DNA from 4 places in the Lysinibacillus sp. IITD104 genome. Region 2 is predicted to be linked to each of the others. Evidence: riboswitches for the same ligand, from Rfam matches in the RefSeq annotation. Region 2 holds a riboswitch; each other region holds the start of a gene.

Region 1 (3,193 bases), 570 kb from region 2:
AGCACATTTTAATTTTATATTTCCATAAAGTTGCGTATTTGATACGATAATACTACATTATAGAAAGAAAAGAGGCGATTTTCATGATTTATCCATTTAAAGATAAAACGCCAAAGATCGATCCGTCTGTTTTCATTGCTGATTACGCAACTGTTACGGGCGACGTAACAATTGGCGCCGAAACAACCATTTGGTTTAATACGGTTATTCGTGGTGATGTTTCCCCAACGATTATCGGTAAACGTGTCAGTATTCAGGATCTTTGCTGTTTACACCAAAGCCCAAAATATCCGCTCATTATTGAAGATGAGGTAACAGTTGGACACCAAGTCACTTTACATAGTTGTACAATTCGCAAAAATGCCTTAATTGGTATGGGATCCATTATTTTAGACGGAGCTGAGATTGGAGAAGGTGCATTTATTGGAGCTGGAAGCCTAGTACCTCCTGGTAAAGTCATTCCTCCAAATAGTTTAGCATTAGGTCGTCCAGCAAAAGTTGTCCGAGAATTAAATGCTGAAGATAAAGAGGATATGGAACGCATCGTACGAGAATACGCAGAAAAAGGTCAATATTATAAATCACTTCAGAAATAAATAACCTACACAAAAAATCAATACTAACGAAAAAATCCCTCGCGTTTTCGTGTACCGAATATGTTCACGAATCCTAGCGAGGTATTTTTGTAAAAAAAACAAAAGGAGCAATGTTGCTCCTTTGTTTATTAATACATTAGAATAATTTTCTAATGACTTCATTACTTTAGTTCAATAGTTTATAAACGTGCTTTTTCTCGTAGTGCGTCGGCTTTATCAATTTGCTCCCATGGTACATTTAAATCTGTACGACCAAAATGTCCATACGCAGCAGTTTGTTTATAAATTGGACGACGAAGATCAAGCATTTTAATAATACCTGCTGGGCGTAAATCGAATAGCTCGCGTACCCATTCAACGATCTCGCTTTCTTTTACTCTACCTGTGCCAAATGTATCGACAGCAATGGAAACAGGCTGAGCAACGCCAATCGCATAGGCAAGTTGTACTTCAGCACGCTCTGCTAAGCCAGCTGCTACGATGTTTTTTGCTACATAACGTGCCGCATATGCTGCTGAGCGGTCTACCTTGGTTGCATCCTTACCTGAGAAGGCACCACCACCGTGACGTGCATAACCACCGTATGTATCAACAATGATTTTACGTCCTGTTAATCCAGCATCGCCTTTTGGTCCACCAATTACGAAACGGCCAGTTGGGTTGATGAAGTATTTAGTGTTAGTATCTAATAATTCACTCGGTACAACGGGTGCAATAACAAATTCTTTTAAATCCGCTTGAATTTGTTCAAGTGTTGCTTCTTCATCATGCTGTGTTGAAATAACAATTGTATCCACGCGAACGGGTACATTATTGTCATCATATTCAATCGTTACCTGCGTTTTACCATCAGGACGTAAATAGGCAAGTTCACCTGATTTACGTACTTCTGTTAAACGGCGTGCTAATTTGTGAGCCAAGCTAATTGGTAATGGCATAAGCTCTGGTGTTTCATTACATGCATAGCCAAACATTAAGCCTTGGTCACCAGCACCGATTGCTTCAATATCAGCATCTGTCATAGAGCCTTCACGTGCCTCTAATGCCTGATCAACACCCTGTGCAATATCAGGTGATTGTTCACCAATCGCCACAAGCACCGCTAAGTTTTCTGCATCGAAGCCATATTTACCACGTGTATAGCCAATTTCTGCTACAGTATCACGAACGATACCTTTAATATCAACATAAGTAGAAGTTGTAATTTCTCCTGCTACTAATACTAATCCTGTTGTTACAGTTGTTTCACATGCTACACGCGCATTTGGATCTTCTGCTAAAATAGCATCTAAAATGGCATCCGAGATTTGGTCACAAATCTTATCTGGATGTCCTTCTGTTACACTCTCTGATGTAAACAGTCGACGGTTTGTCATTTGGTTTTCCTCCTAAATACTCTTACAATAAGTAGTTGTGTATGAATACGGTACTCATTACCCATGTCAAGTCCGCTCCTAAGGATTGAACTCTCAAGCCGTTACTGCTGCTTTTAACACGAGGATTTCGAAAGATCCGTCATTATAATAAGGAAAGAACTACATATACTTACCTTTACATTGATTTTTAACAATAAAAAAATCCTTTTCTCACGTTACTTTACATGAGGAAAGGAATAATGACTGCGTAACCTTTCACTCTTATCGTTCAAGGGATGTTCCCTTGCATCAGGTTGGCACCAGCGCATGTCGTGAAATAGTTCATGCAGGTTGCCGGGTTTCACAGGGCCTGACCCTCCACCAGCTCGGGATAAGAGTATCCGTTCAATTTCATGTTACTCAAAAGGTCGAACGTTGTCAAATATTTTCTTATGTATTACTGTATAGAAAGGAAAGAACCTATTACACAAAAACTTTTCATACTTGGATGATGATGTAAATAGAAGCAAATTAATCCCTACAACATACCTAGCTACTTGTGGTAACATATGTGTGGCTCAATTTTCATGCCTAATTACAGTAGGATTGATGGTATTCTACTCGAAAAACATTATTTTTTGTCAGTTTATTGAAAAGTGGTAAAAACTCTAAAATAATTTCTTAATTAGTATAGATTATTTAAGCAATTGTGTTATACTATTTTTGAAATTAAGAAAAAATCCCTCTAAATCAAGGGAATACTATAAAAAAGGATGGTATTTAATCGATGAATTCAGTAGAAATTGCAAACGAACTGAAGGAATTATTAAACGGCGGTAACATTAATGTTCAACTTTCAGTACCACAATTAGCAGAAAAAGCTACATCTCGTGGTGAAGCAATGTTAACAGTAGATGGCGCAGTTCGTGCAGAAACTGGCAAATACACTGGTCGTTCACCTAAAGATAAATATACGGTAGAAGAAGAAAGCACAAAAGATCAAATTGACTGGGGTAAAGTCAACCAACCAATTTCTTCTGAAGTGTTCGATAACCTATATGTAAAAGTAATAAAATATTTAAAAGAACGTGACGAGTTATTCGTATTCAAAGGCTTTGCAGGTGCTGACAAAGATTCACAATTAAGCATTCAAGTTATTAATGAATACGCATGGCACAATCTTTTTGCTCATCAATTATTTATCCGTCCAACAGCAGATGAATTAGCTTCTCATGTTGCCGA
Region 2 (3,193 bases):
CCAACACATCATGAATACCTAAAGCATTTAGACCCATTAAATGCGATTGAAGACCAATTAAGTTACGGTCTCGACATGTAATATGTGTTAGTGGGCGTACACCATGTGTACTCTTCAACAATGCTCCCATTGCAATATTGCTAATCCGTGGTGAGGCCAGTGAATTGTCTGCCATCATGACTACATCTGCACCTGCATCATACAATTGCTTTGCTCCTTCAAGGAATCCATCAATCTCTAAATGTCTAGGCGTATCCAACTCTACTATGACAGAGCGTTCACGTTTTACTTTTTCATGAAGAGGCTCATACTTTGGTGGCTCCGCTTCACGTACAATCTCAATCTTTTCAGGTTTCGCATGCTTCTCCTGAACCGGTGATAACTCTTCTAAATACTTCTTTGCTGCTGCAATATGTTTGGGTGTAGTACCACAGCAGCCCCCGATTAAACGTACACCTTGGTCACGTAATTCAACAGCTGCTCGACCAAAATAATCAGCTTCTGACTCATAAACGACACGTCCATCCTCTAAGTCAAGAAGTGACGCATTCGGATAGGCAGACATGAATGCCTTATTAGGAAGTTCTACACCTTCAAATGCTAGAATTGTATGGTGAGGACCTAGTCGACAATTGACGCCAACAATATCTGCACCGAGGGCTTCAAGCTCATGGAGAGCATTATTTAAAGACATCCCATTTTGTAAAACACCAGGCTCATGCATAGAAACTTGTGCAATAATTGGCAAATTTGTTTTTTCTCGTAGCATCTTTAAGGTTGCTGATAATTCTTCAAAATCATAATAGGTTTCGAGTAAAAGACCATCTGGATTCCCTGCCAGTAAGACACTTGCTTGTTCTTCAATAGTCGCTAATATTTCATCCAAGGTTGCATCACTTTTACGAATTCCCCGAATACCTCCAATTGTTCCTAAGACAAATTGACCGCCATCTGCCGCTGCTCGTTTTGCAATGGTAATAGCTGCTTCATTAAACTGTTGGACACGTGATTCTAATCCATAGCGAGCTAATTTGATGGCATTTGCACCGTACGTATTCGTTTGAATGATGTCAGCACCAGCCGCAATATATTCTCTATGAATCTTCTCAATTAACTCGGGTCTCTGAACATTCATTTCCTCATGGCAATACTCCAATCCATAGCCATATAGCACTGTGCCTATTGCACCGTCCGCTGTCAATACATGCGTTTTTAACTTTTCAAGCAATCCCATAAAACTAGCCTCTCTTCCTATGTCTCTATATAATAAAAAGCCCTCTTTCATAAAAAAAGAAGGCTTTAACGATTCATCATTGTTGTTCCTTCTCATCTTCGACTCAACGGTCTTCTGGATTTAGCACCTGACAATAAAGTTGGTTGCTGAAGCTTCAATGGGCCAGTCCCTCTGCTTCTCTTGATAAGAATTAAGTATGAATTTTTTAAATAATTAAAAGAATCATATCGTTTACTGACGAATGAGTCAAGACTATTTCACATAAGAAAGTTTTTTTCCACTTAAAACCTTAGAAATTGGCAAGTTCCTTTGCAAGCTCTTCACCAATTTTTTTCCCATTTTGAATGCAAGCACCAATACCTACGCCAAAATATGAGCACCCAGCAATGGATAAATTTGGATATTTTTCATGTAATTCATGTAGTAACCCTTGTAATGCTTCACGATGCGCTAGATCATATTTAGGCATTTGATCAATCCATTTTGTTACATTTACAACGGTTGGCTGTTCTTCTATTCCTAGGCTCTTTCTCACATCTTCTAAAGCAACTGCTGCCAATTCTTCATCCGTCATGGCACGTAGTTGCTCATAGGCTGGATTGATGCTCTTATAAAAGAGTCGCAAAAGTAATTTATTTTCTTTCGATGTATGCTTCCATTTGCGACTAGTCCAAGTAGCTGCATTACAAGTAACGTCTGAATTATGGGAAACAATATAGCCCGTTCCATCTGCTGGTAATCTAGAGTCCGGCACATCAAAACCTAAATAAATAGTAATCGCTGACGCTGTCGTAAATTGGTCAAAATAGCGATTTAAAGATTCATCCTGTAGTAGATTTTGGACAGTATCGTTTGGTAATGCTAAAACGACATATTCTGACTCAATAATTTCACCATTGGCTAAGGAAATTGTATAGTTCTTATCTTGTTTTTTAACATTTAGAGTAGTAACGCCCTTGATGATTTCTACATCGGATAATGTTTGTTCAAGTCGATCAATTAAAGAAGATAAACCATTTTTAAAGGATATAAATTTTTTGTTCGCTGCTTTAACAAATTGCTCACGATTCGCATCAAAGCCTCTAATAATACTTCCATAATCATTCTTATAATCAATCAGATACGGTAAAGTAGAGCCAATAGAAAGCTGATGTAAATCTCCCGAATAAACACCTGCAAGGACTGGTGCAATTTGATTTTTCACCAGTTCCTCTCCTAAATAGTAAGTTAAAAATTCACCGATTGAACTTTCCTTTGTGAAGCGATCGTTAGGTAATGTTAAATCCTTCAACGCTTCTTTTTTCCCTTGCTCGGAAATGAGTGTACTTTCCTCTAAGGATGTCAAACTCATCGGTATTCCAAAAGTTGAATCTGCTGGAATAGCGTGTAACTCATTATTCGTATAAATATAAGAAATACCTGTTTCGTTGTAGACTAGTTCCGCTTCAAAATCAAGCTCCTGTACAAGTTCCATAACACCTTGGTGACGCGCTACAATAGAATCAGCACCTGTTTCCATGATGAAACCTTGTTCATGTGCCGAATATAATTTGCCTCCTAAATATGTATTTTTTTCTATAAGTACTAGACGAACATCTAAATTATGTTCCTTCACTTGACGTTGCAAATAATGCATTGTACATAGTCCTGTAATACCGCCGCCTAAAACAACAACTGTTTTCATAGTAACCGCCCCTATTATTCGTTCTTTCTACAGTATAATCTTTTTTTCATTGAAAATTACGTTAAACCCTTTACAAATTTAGCAAAAATAGAGCTATTTCATCAGCGAAATAGCCCTCCTTAGTGTTGAAAAACAAAACAGTCAATTGAAAGGTAGAAATGGATTTCCGTTGCAGGCTACTTGCTTTCCTGTGGGCGAGCGCCGAATCGCTTCCTCCGCTACCGCTCCGTGCAGGGCTTCGCCTGTCTCGCTATCCCACGGGAGTCAAGTAGCCC
Region 3 (3,193 bases), 1.6 Mb from region 2:
GATCATCGTCCACTTATTTTACCGATGGGTATCATTGTCATTGGACTTTCCCAAATAGTACATCCAGATATTGTGCATTCCACTAATTATAATAATGAAATTTGGCCAATCTTTTCCTTTATTTTCACCATTTTATTACCTATACTTTTGCTGATTGTAGCAGTCATTCGAAACCGCAAGTCCAAGGCTCAAAATAATGAAACACCTCAGCAGGAAACAAAAAATGACAATCAAAAAGTCTAATTTCTTCTACGCTAGAAAAGAAATTAGACTTTTTATTAATTAAATATGATATTCGATTTCATCTACAAAATCCCATTCATATGGTGTTTCTTGGTAAACATAGTAGTTCAACCAGTTAGAGAATAATAAATGGGTATGGGCACGCCATGTATTCATCGGCACTTGTGTTGGATCGTCATTCGGGAAGTAGTTTACAGGAACGGCGATATCTATGCCCTTCGCCACATCGCGACTGTATTCATCGGCTAGTGTTGTCGCATCATACTCTAGATGCCCCGTAATCATAATATTTTTATTATCTTTTGATTGTACAATAAATACCCCTGCATCCTCTGAGTAAGATAATAGTCGTAGATCGGGATGATTGCGAACCTCGTCAATCGAAACAGATGTATAGCGAGAGTGCGGCGCAGTAAATAAATCACTAAAGCCTCGTACCAAATCCACTGTTAAATCTGTAATCACATGGGAGTAGACGCCTGAGCATTTAGCAGAAAGCTCGACCTTCCCAATGCCATAATGGTGATACAATGCAGCCTGTGCCCCCCAACAAATATGTAGCACGGATGTCACATTCTTTTTAGACCAATCCATAATTTCTGAAATTTCCTGCCAATAGTTAACCTCTTCAAAAGCCATTTTCTCTACTGGCGCACCAGTAATTATCATACCATCATAGCGTCGATGACGAATCTGGTTAAACGTTGTGTAAAATAGCTGCAAATGGGATTTACTCACATTTTTCGACTCATGTGTGGCCGTATTTAAAAAGGTAATATTCACCTGTAATGGTGTATTTCCTAATAAACGTAGTAATTGGAGCTCTGTTTTTTCTTTTTCAGGCATTAAATTTAAAATTAATATATTTAATGGACGGATTTGCTGTGTTTTCGCACGATCCTCTTCCATGACGAAGATTTTTTCCTCACGTAAATGTTCTCCAGCTGGTAAATTTTTCGGAATATTAATTGGCATCTTGCTTTCCCCTCTCTATAATCACTCTCTTTTAGCAAACCTTGCTTGCGTAGAATGCAACGAAATTAAAAAATCCTCCTCATTCCATACGAGATAGAATGAGAAGGATTTTTTCACGTCCACTCTTATCTCTCAAAGGAAAAAATCCTTTGCTGGAATTAGCACCTTTCTAACAATTGTTAGAGGTTGCTGAAGCGTCATCGGGCCAAATCCCTCAGCTTCTCTTGATAAGATTATTTAATTATCTTGAATTGTAACACGAACTAGTTAGAATATCAATAATTCATAGAATATTTTGTGATTCATGTGCATGTTCCTTGCTCATTTGATGTACACTAAGCTTGCTATATGTGGTGTTTCTACATTTAAAATTTATGGTAAACATGCCGTAATTATGAAATATTGTATGAATCTAACTAGTTTTAGTATGGGAGTATTACATTTGCCTATTTGTTTATTCCACTTCTTATAAAATCTATGTAATCTTCATTATAACTCATACTTCTGAAAAAAAGAAGTGTATATAAATAAATTAAGTTAAAATTTTTAATTTAAGTAAAAAAAGGATATTTATTTCATGAAAGAAAAAAAGACTACAGCAAAATACTGTAGTCATTTCATTTCTATTCCACAAAAAGGAAAGAAGTTGAAACAGTGAAAATTAAGCACATTATCCATTTAATAGTAACGCCTATAAATATCAAAATCAATCAATTTTATTAAATAAACAACCTAATCATTTTAGTGTAGATTGTTTGTGTAATATCACTGTAAACTTCCTATACCAAAGATTAATTTCTTTGATAATTTGCTCATACTTCGGTGTTCCTGATTTTAATTCAGATATTTTTGTCTCATAAAACGGAACTTCAATAATAGGATTTGAAATATTATTTACCACAATTTCAAGTTTTATATCCTTAATAGTTTCTTTAGACTTTGTTTGTCCACTCAATCCACCTATTAATGCACCAACACCACCCGCTAATACGCCACCAACTAATGCACCGCCTACCTGTGATACCCTAGACGTTGACGTTACTGTATTAGAGTTAGAAATAACTTTTACCTCTATAATTTCTTGAAATTTTATTTTTTGTACATCAGGTTGCCTGTACTCTTTCGATAATTTAGGTATTTTCACAATGATTACTTCTTCTGTAATTTCATTAATTGAAAGTACCATCCTATCAACTAATAAATCACGACTTGACCAGTAAGCATCATCTTTTATACCAACTTCATCAAGCGTCATTCTTATATTATTTTCTATCTCTTTAACTTCATTTTTCCCCTTAGAAAATATTGTGATATACCATATAATAAATAAAATTATTAAAATTACCAATAATATTAATGGCCACATTTAATCTAACACCCCATATTATCTATTTTAGTTACATATTACTAATAAAAGAGGTATAAGGGAACAACTATTTTTATGGGCGTGTGAAATATGATAAGGTAGCAAGCGAAATAAACAATTTGGGGTATCGTGCATTTGTCAACGTTTTTCTAATCGGATATTGATAATTCCCTTTTTACTGTAATCTACGTCAATAATACGATAGGTTGTATCATAAATTTTTACATCGCCATATGTATTTTCATTCAATTTAAAATTTTTACGGCTTGCGTCACTGTCCCTAACTGTAATCTGATAAATAGGTTTAGTTAGATTAATGCTATCATTGGTTGTATACGTCATGTCTTTATATCGTAAAATACATGGTATCTCCCCAACTTTTACTTGTTGTTCTTCATATACAGGTCTACCTAAAGAATCTTTGCCTATTAAAACTTTTTCTGTTTTCCATTCTACAATTGAATAGTTGCAATACTCTAAGGTTGCCTTGTATTTACCACCACGCATTGTTAAAACGTCTGACGTAACCATATACACGTTATTAGGATTATTGATAGTTGTATAGTCCCCGCAATTAAAAACGTCTAATGAATGAATATGAAACGTAGA
Region 4 (3,193 bases), 270 kb from region 2:
GGAAGCACAGCTCTAAAAAGTGCTGCCAATTTTGTTACAAAGAAATCTACTGATAACGGTATCGATTTTGCTTTACGTCAGCTTCAAGTCATTTAGAGCACTGAGGCTACACTATATATAGCAGGTAGATTTTAATAAATTTTAGGTGGGATGATTTATGGCACATCACGTGCAGTCTCTAATTGAACATTACGGATACTTTGGAATTATCGTGATTCTAATTGGAGGTATTGTAGGGGTGCCACTTCCTGATGAGGTGTTTCTAACTTATGTAGGCTATAGTGTTTACCGAGAAAGTCTTGAACATATTCCTGCTTTAGTCAGTGCAATGATTGGTGCGGTTGGAGGCATTACCTTAAGCTACTATATTGGTTATCGTTTTGGCTTACCGTTATTGCAGAAATATGGGCCTAAAATTCATATTACAGAGCAAAAAATTGACTTTACGAAAAAGATGTTTACAAAAATAGGACCTACCCTATTATTAATTGGCTATTTTATCCCCGGGGTACGTCATTTGACAGCGTATATTGCGGCTATTAATAATTATCCTTATAGAAAGTTTGCGCTTTTTGCCTATACAGGGGCATTTATCTGGACGTTCACATTTATATCATTAGGAAAGATGCTTGGAGAGAAATGGCGATTTGTTGGATACTATCTGACTCATTATAGTATCTATCTTATCCTTTTATTTATTGTAGGGATGCTCATTGCTTACTTTCTATTCAAAAAAAGAAATGGACAAACATAAAAGTCGGTATACGCTATACCGACTTTTATGTTATGGCAAAATAGCAAATGAGCGCACAGGGAAGCCAGATGCTTTTTCTGGCTTAGGTACGATATTGAAGATGATAGCGCCTTTCGCAGGTAGCTTGTCCAAATTTGTCATTAGCTCAATTTGATAGGTGTCTTGTTCAAGTACGAAATATTCACCATCTAGCTTGCCATTTTTACGAAAATCGGCGGCAGAGTCCGTATCGAATGTTTCATGACCAATTGCGCTTACCTTGCGTTCTTTTAGTAAAAACTGTAAAGCTTCTAAACCCCAGCCAGGGATATGGTTATGTCCATCTGCATCCTTATTACTGAAAGCTTCTTTATCTGGCCAGCGCTTACTCCAATCTGTACGTAATGCTACAAATGTTCCTGCTTCAATTTCTCCATGCTTGTCCTCAAAATCAAGAATATCTTCAACACTTAATGCAAAGTCATGGTTGCTTGCAGCCTCTTGTGATTTATCAATGACAACAAGGGGGAGAACAAGCTCTTTTAGCTCTAATTCTTCTAAGTAGCGAGTATCTCGCACAAAATGAATGGGTGGGTCGATATGTGTGCCATATTGACCGGGGAACGTAAATTGTTGGGCGAAGAAGCCATCCTTATGAGAGAATAACGTTTCAAATTTAGCGTCCTCAAACATAAAAAAATGTGGTGAATTTGGGCCGAATGTATGTGTTAAGTCAACCCACTGTTTCGATTTTAATAATTGCAATGCTTGTAAAAGTTCATTAGACATCGATTTCCCTGCTTTCTGTTAAAAATAGTGGTACATAAAAAGGAGTCCCCTTATAGAAGAGGACTCCTGCTGAAACAACGGTAGTTCTTCTCATCTTCAAGGCTGATCATTTTGCCAATTGGAATTAGCACCATACTGTTTAGCTGGTTGCTGAGACTTCATCGGGCCAATCCCTCCGTCTCTCTTGATAAGAAAAGTAATATAAGAATTTTCAGAAATAACAATACAAACACTTTAGCATAGTTTTTTATAGTTTACAAGTTCACTAGGAATTTTCACCAATTCAAATTCAAGGTGACTCCACAACAATCATTATCAATAAGACGTATTCTAAAACTGTCTGGTGTATAGTTCGTTTCAAATTTCATCGTAATGCCTGTTGATGTGATTAATTTTTCAACCTCTGTTTTATTTGAAAGTTGAGCAGCATTCATTAAATCATGTGCGAATTGTTGGGAGCTATCTATTTTATCCGTAAGTAATTGAGCTTGCTGCATCATCGCCTTTATCCGTGTTGCTGAAGCTTTTAATTTGTGTGTATCGACAGGTGGAAAAGGATTATTGGTCGGCATTGCTAGATGTTGAGAAAAGGGTCTAACGACAAAATGATTTGCAATTGGCGATGTTGGATAATGATAGGGATGAACAAAATACGGATAAGGATTGTAATACAAGATCATTCCTCCTATCCTATAGCCTGATATCTTATCTTATGTAGCCAAACGACTTTCGGTGTTATTTACAATACAATGTTTGTCCTAAACATTTAAAAAGGAAGCTAAAGTGAGCTTCCTTTTTAGCCAAGTACATCCAAGACATCATCAATTTTTTTACTATGTGATAAAATGCCATAATTCATCCATGTTAAAAAGTCTATTTCATAGACACAGTTGGTTTTAACTGCTTCTAGGTTTTTCCAAGTAGGTGTTTTTAAAATAGCACGTTCTTCATTCTCATGAATGGAATGTTGTTTATCAAATGTAATAAATAAATGATCAGCATCTAATTGCATCAATCGATCAAATGTCAGTTGGGCTTTACGTTGATTGGGCGGAATACGACATACTAGTGAATGGGGCATTAAACCTAAGTCATGATATAAAATGGGGCCCGTATAGCCACACTCAGGACCAGCGTATAGAGTGATGCCAATGGCTGAAATACGGAGAAATGCCACACTTTGCCCATAAACGGATTTACTAAGAATTCCTTTTGCTTGTTGTACTTTATCTTCATATTGTAGGATTACGTCTTGTATCAAGGAGGTTTTTCCTGTTAGATCAGCAATTTTAAATAACGTAGATTGCCAATTCTCACCAGGGTGTGAGAGATGGCAGATGGGGGCTACCTCATTTAAATGCGGAAAGGATTCCCAACGCTCTACACCAGAATCTAGCATAATTAAAGTTGGCTTATAGTAAAGGAGTCGATCCATTTCTCTATTTTGTACATCGATATCTGGCACTTCCTGTAGACCTAAATAGTCTTGTTTTCCCCATTTTGAATGACTGAATTGAGCAATTGGCGTAATCCCAAGGGCAACAAAGAAATCTTCTAAGAATGGTGCAAATACACGTAGATGGCTGCTTTGACTTCTTCGATATTGTCCTGGCGAAATGCCGACATGTTCTTTAAAACGACGATTGAAATAATACTCATTATTAAATCCGA

The links. A riboswitch is a leader RNA that binds a small molecule or an ion and turns the genes downstream of it on or off. The one in region 2 is predicted to bind S-adenosylmethionine.
Region 1: it holds a riboswitch for S-adenosylmethionine, as region 2 does, so the genes downstream of both, metK (methionine adenosyltransferase) here and V1L66_RS03165 (bifunctional homocysteine S-methyltransferase/methylenetetrahydrofolate reductase) in region 2, are expected to answer to the same signal.
Region 3: it holds a riboswitch for S-adenosylmethionine, as region 2 does, so the genes downstream of both, metA (homoserine O-succinyltransferase) here and V1L66_RS03165 (bifunctional homocysteine S-methyltransferase/methylenetetrahydrofolate reductase) in region 2, are expected to answer to the same signal.
Region 4: it holds a riboswitch for S-adenosylmethionine, as region 2 does, so the genes downstream of both, V1L66_RS01775 (cyclase family protein) here and V1L66_RS03165 (bifunctional homocysteine S-methyltransferase/methylenetetrahydrofolate reductase) in region 2, are expected to answer to the same signal.

The regions. Positions count from the first base shown of each region.
Region 1 covers NZ_JBAHYH020000001.1:1,183,494-1,186,686, reverse strand. Annotated here, with positions in the region: gene V1L66_RS06115 (gamma carbonic anhydrase family protein) at 84-596, shown strand; gene metK (methionine adenosyltransferase) at 776-1,972, opposite strand; SAM riboswitch class I at 2,231-2,349, opposite strand; gene pckA (phosphoenolpyruvate carboxykinase (ATP)) at 2,739-3,193, shown strand, end outside.
Region 2 covers NZ_JBAHYH020000001.1:615,951-619,143, reverse strand. Annotated here, with positions in the region: gene V1L66_RS03165 (bifunctional homocysteine S-methyltransferase/methylenetetrahydrofolate reductase) at 1-1,234, opposite strand, end outside; SAM riboswitch class I at 1,324-1,424, opposite strand; gene V1L66_RS03160 (protoporphyrinogen oxidase) at 1,524-2,918, opposite strand.
Region 3 covers NZ_JBAHYH020000001.1:2,186,432-2,189,624, reverse strand. Annotated here, with positions in the region: gene V1L66_RS11120 (endospore germination permease) at 1-243, shown strand, start outside; gene metA (homoserine O-succinyltransferase) at 283-1,218, opposite strand; SAM riboswitch class I at 1,341-1,452, opposite strand; gene V1L66_RS11110 (hypothetical protein) at 1,955-2,584, opposite strand; gene V1L66_RS11105 (hypothetical protein) at 2,723-3,193, opposite strand, start outside.
Region 4 covers NZ_JBAHYH020000001.1:346,229-349,421, forward strand. Annotated here, with positions in the region: gene V1L66_RS01765 (Cof-type HAD-IIB family hydrolase) at 1-96, shown strand, start outside; gene V1L66_RS01770 (DedA family protein) at 158-754, shown strand; gene V1L66_RS01775 (cyclase family protein) at 785-1,522, opposite strand; SAM riboswitch class I at 1,610-1,716, opposite strand; gene V1L66_RS01780 (hypothetical protein) at 1,798-2,196, opposite strand; gene V1L66_RS01785 (helix-turn-helix domain-containing protein) at 2,319-3,193, opposite strand, start outside.